Regions from separate parts of the Metabacillus sp. 22489 genome, predicted to be linked through region 2. Evidence: riboswitches for the same ligand, from Rfam matches in the RefSeq annotation. Region 2 holds a riboswitch; the other holds the start of a gene.
The links. Region 2 has a riboswitch for ZMP and ZTP ahead of ACTJJ9_RS13175 (phosphoglycerate dehydrogenase). Riboswitches for the same ligand answer to the same signal wherever they lie in the genome.
Positions count from the first base shown of each region.

Region 1: another riboswitch for ZMP and ZTP. It lies ahead of ACTJJ9_RS20815 (DJ-1/PfpI family protein); the one in region 2 lies ahead of ACTJJ9_RS13175 (phosphoglycerate dehydrogenase).

Region 1 covers NZ_JBQENT010000044.1:41,860-44,065, reverse strand. Annotated here, with positions in the region: gene ACTJJ9_RS20820 (GNAT family N-acetyltransferase) at 220-699, opposite strand; gene ACTJJ9_RS20815 (DJ-1/PfpI family protein) at 738-1,331, opposite strand; ZMP/ZTP riboswitch at 1,377-1,455, opposite strand; gene ACTJJ9_RS20810 (YpzI family protein) at 1,625-1,756, shown strand; gene ACTJJ9_RS20805 (SDR family oxidoreductase) at 1,859-2,206, opposite strand, start outside.
Region 2 covers NZ_JBQENT010000020.1:24,337-26,542, forward strand. Annotated here, with positions in the region: gene ACTJJ9_RS13175 (phosphoglycerate dehydrogenase) at 1-1,110, opposite strand, end outside; ZMP/ZTP riboswitch at 1,251-1,329, opposite strand; gene ACTJJ9_RS13180 (sugar phosphate isomerase/epimerase family protein) at 1,473-2,206, opposite strand, start outside.

The DNA of each region.
Region 1 (2,206 bases), on a different contig from region 2:
AATGTAAATACATATTTTATTATAGATTCTCTATACAAAAAAGTCAAAATACATAAGGCTATTCCTATCCGCTATAGTACTAAAAAAACGACCTTCTTATTGAAGAATCGCATGCTGGAGATCGAAGGGAAATCTTTTATCGATCATTTGCTATCGTTAAAATCTGTTAACATTCTATCTATGCAGGAAAACCTTTTACATCTATCTCTTCCTTACTTCCTAATTCATTGTCCTTACAAAAGTTACACGATGAAAACCAGGAATAAAAAAATCCTTTTCGTATTTAACTAACTGAAACCCTATATGCTTATAAAAGATTATCGTAGCTTCATTTTCAGGATGACCCAATGTATATAGAATAACTTTCCTTTCACCCAATTTTTCAACCTGCATACAAATTGTCTCTATTAATGCCTTACCGATACCCTGTCGCTTAAAATCCCTTTTTACAACAACCCCAACGATTTCAAATAGGCCTGTTACTTCATCATATCGATACCCTGCATGACCAATGATTTGATTTGCTTCTGTATAGGCAACATAAAAACCGTTTGATTTACGATTAGATTTCAGCTTCAAAAAGTTACTCCAACGTGGAGGATATTTATCTATAATAAACGATGGAAACTGAAGAGGATGGTCTTCCATCAGTTTTTTAACTTCATCCTGGTCCTCGCTTACCAAAAGACGGATATTCATACTCCACCCCCATTTTTTCTGTAGACGAAAATTGACCACTACCTCTTCCAATCATACTCCATCAGATTGGCTGTCTGTATCGCTCTTTCTTCCCCTAATAACCTTTCAACAACATATAAGGACATATCAATACCAGCTGAAACCCCAGCAGAAAATACAAATTTCCCATTATCAACATAGCGAGCATCCAATAGCTCTGCAGACTTAGGTGCGACCTCTTTTAGTTCATTAAGGGCCAAACGATTTGTTGTCAGCTTTAAGCCGTCAATTAAATTCGTTTTTGCCAGGATCAATGCTCCTGTACAAACAGACAAGACAAGTTCTGCATCAATTGAGACTTGCTTTATCCAATTGAGGATTGATTCATTCTTCATTTCTTTTCTTGTACCCCATCCTCCAGGTATGATAACGATGTCTAGAGTCGGACAATTCTCAAAGGAAAACGCAGGATTTATACTAAGATTCCCTAAGGCAATGATAGGCTGTTGTTTTTCAGCAACTGTATAAACATTGAAATCCTTTCCTCTATTGCTCGCAGTTATAAATACTTCATATGGACCTGTAAAATCGAGAATTTCGACATTTTCAAAAATCAAAATCGCAACATTCCTGGAAGCTTTCTCATTACTCATCTAATCATCTCCCTAAAAATAATAAAAAAGCATTTGAACATTCAAATGCTTTGCCCAGGCGTACGACATTATAAATATGTATTCCCTCGTGGTTATCCACGTTACGCCAGTTATACATACCAGAAATTACCTATAAATATATCACAATTTTCAGAATAATACAATAAATTATTCACATAGTTTCTAAAAAAGCAACGGAAAGCTATGAGCAAAAAAAGCCCTAAAAATTGTCATAATATTTCTAACGAATTTAACAAAAAATAAATAGAAAACGATTGAAGGAGGTTCAATAAATGGGCAAAGATCGCCAAGAGAAAAAACTACGCGAAAGCAAACGTGTTGAGTCAGATCGTGACCAATCATTAAATTACCCAGGTGCAACTACTTTAGAAGGACCTGAAGCTGCACGTGAGCGAAATAAGTAAATGGAAAAAGGCTAGTCGAAATATTTGACTAGCCCTGTAGAAACATAAGCATGATTCTGTAATATTAAATAAATGCTACCAAATGGCAGCTAAAATTACATATCAAAAAATGGTTGGAACCATTCCTCCATCCATACGGATTGGAGCTCCCTTGAATGCAGACGCATATGGACTACATAAAAATGTAGCTAGTCTCCCTATTTCCAGCGGTTTAATAAATCGCTGTATTTCAGATTGAGGTAGATTATTTATCATAAACTGTCTTTCTTTTTCTGAAAAAGGCATATGATCATGATTGTAAATACCCTCAATAATTTGTTGCACATTTTCAGAAAGCGTTGGTCCAGGCATAATCGTATTGACTGTAACATCGGTTCCTTTTGTTAATTTTGATAAGCTTTTTGCCAATGATAAAAGCATCGATTTTGTCATACAATATTGAGGCATTTG
Region 2 (2,206 bases):
ATCAATCATTGTATACGCATATTCACCACGGCTTCGGTTTACCATGTCAGCAATGTTCAAATTGAAGCTTGAAATTGCCTGAGTTAATTGGCCAACCATATTTGGTACGTTTTTATGGAATGCAGCAACACGGCACTTCCCTGTATATGGTAAAGATGCATTTGGGAAGTTCACTGAGTTTTTAATGTTTCCTGTTTCTAAATATTCTTTAACTTGGCGAGCAGCCATAACCGCACAGTTTTCCTCAGATTCTTGAGTTGACGCTCCAAGATGTGGAATTGGAACAGCATTTTTCATCTTTAAAACATTTTCATTTGGGAAGTCTGTAATATATTTGCCTACTTTTCCGCTTTCTAATGCTGCCTTCATATCCTCTTCGTTAACAAGCTCTCCGCGAGAGAAGTTGAAAATATGAACATCATCTTTCATAATGCTGAACGTTTCTTTATTAAACATTCCTCTAGTATCATCTGTAAGTGGAACATGTACAGTAATATAATCAGAGTTTGCAAACAATTGTTCAAGTGACATTGCTCGTTGTACTTTGCGAGATAAGTTCCATGCAGTATCAACAGAAATAAATGGATCGAATCCGATAACATCCATATCCAATCCAAGAGCATCATTTGCTACTAAAGCACCAATTGCACCTAAACCGATTACCCCTAATGTTTTTCCTTTAATTTCTTTACCAACAAATTGTTTTTTACCTGCTTCAACTAATTTAGGAATTTGCTCTCCTTCATTTTCAAGCGTTTTAGTCCAAGCAACACCAGCAAAAAGGTTACGAGAAGAAGCCATTAATGTAGTAAGAACCATTTCTTTTACAGCATTTGCGTTAGCTCCAGGTGTATTAAAAACAACAATTCCTTGTTCTGTACATTTGTCGACAGGGATATTATTTACACCAGCTCCTGCACGAGCAATTGCTTTTAAGTTTTCACCGAATTCCATATTGTGCATGTTAAAACTACGAAGAACGATTGCGTCAGGATTTTCACTTTCATTATCGATTGTGTATGCTTCTTTATTGAAAACATTAAGTCCTACTTGGGCAATATTGTTTAAGGTTTTAATTGTTTTTACTGTTTCTAACGTTGTAGTACTCATTTAGATTTCTCCTCTTTCCTTTGTGTTAATTTTAAATTTTAAGAATATTTGTATTATACTACAATAAGGCAATTTTTCCGTAATTTCAACTTAAAATATCATCCCCTAACAAACAGAAAGAGGTAAGGAAAAAACTTCCCTACCTCTGCCCAGGCGAACGGCTACGACACTATGTGCTCCCTCACGGTGATCCGTGTTTCGCCAGTTACACATAGCCTTTTTGATTGATTTCATTTTATCAAACTCTTATGAACGCTTCAAGTAGATTTTTTGAATATTTTTAAAGATTTACATTACTTAATCCGAAATGATTATTCATTATTTAGAGTCATGATATCCTTAAACTGTAACGACTTATTCTTTTAAACTAAATACGGTAATTTAGATTTCAAATATTGAATACTTATTTCAATACTTTCAAATGGTGTTCTTTTCGTCATGTCCTGTTCAACGACCCACCATTTGACCTCATTTTTCTCTCCAAGTTGTAACACTGCATCTAAATCAACACCACCGGTTCCAAGTTCAGCAAAAAATTTCTCTTCGTCTAATGTCATATCCTTTAAATGAACAAGAGGTGTTCGATTTTGATACTCATTCATCCATTCTACCGGTTGTTGACCAACCTTTGTCAGCCAATAAATATCAAATTCCGCTTTAACAAAATCAGGATTTGTATCGTTTAAAATCGCTTGTAAAGCTGTTCTGCCATCTGAAAGTTTTTCAAGCTCAAAGTCATGATTATGATAACAAAACGTTATACCTTCACGATAGCATGCTTCACCAATCTGATTTAATAATGGGATTAGCTCTTTGTAATCCTTTTCCGCTCGTTGCTCTGGCAATAGATATGGACAAACGATATAGTTACTACCAATTATTTTTTGCTCTTCAATCACGTTTGGTAGATTTGCTTTTAATTGTTCAAGTGGAACATGGCTTGATGCCGCTTGTAGCTGATACTCATCTAATAAAGATTTTACTTCACTTGCAGTTAGGTTTCCGAACCCAGCAAATTCAACACCATCGAATCCTAGTTCTGCAACCTTTTTCAACGTAGCAACAAAATCCTTTTCACTTTCATCACGTAACGTAA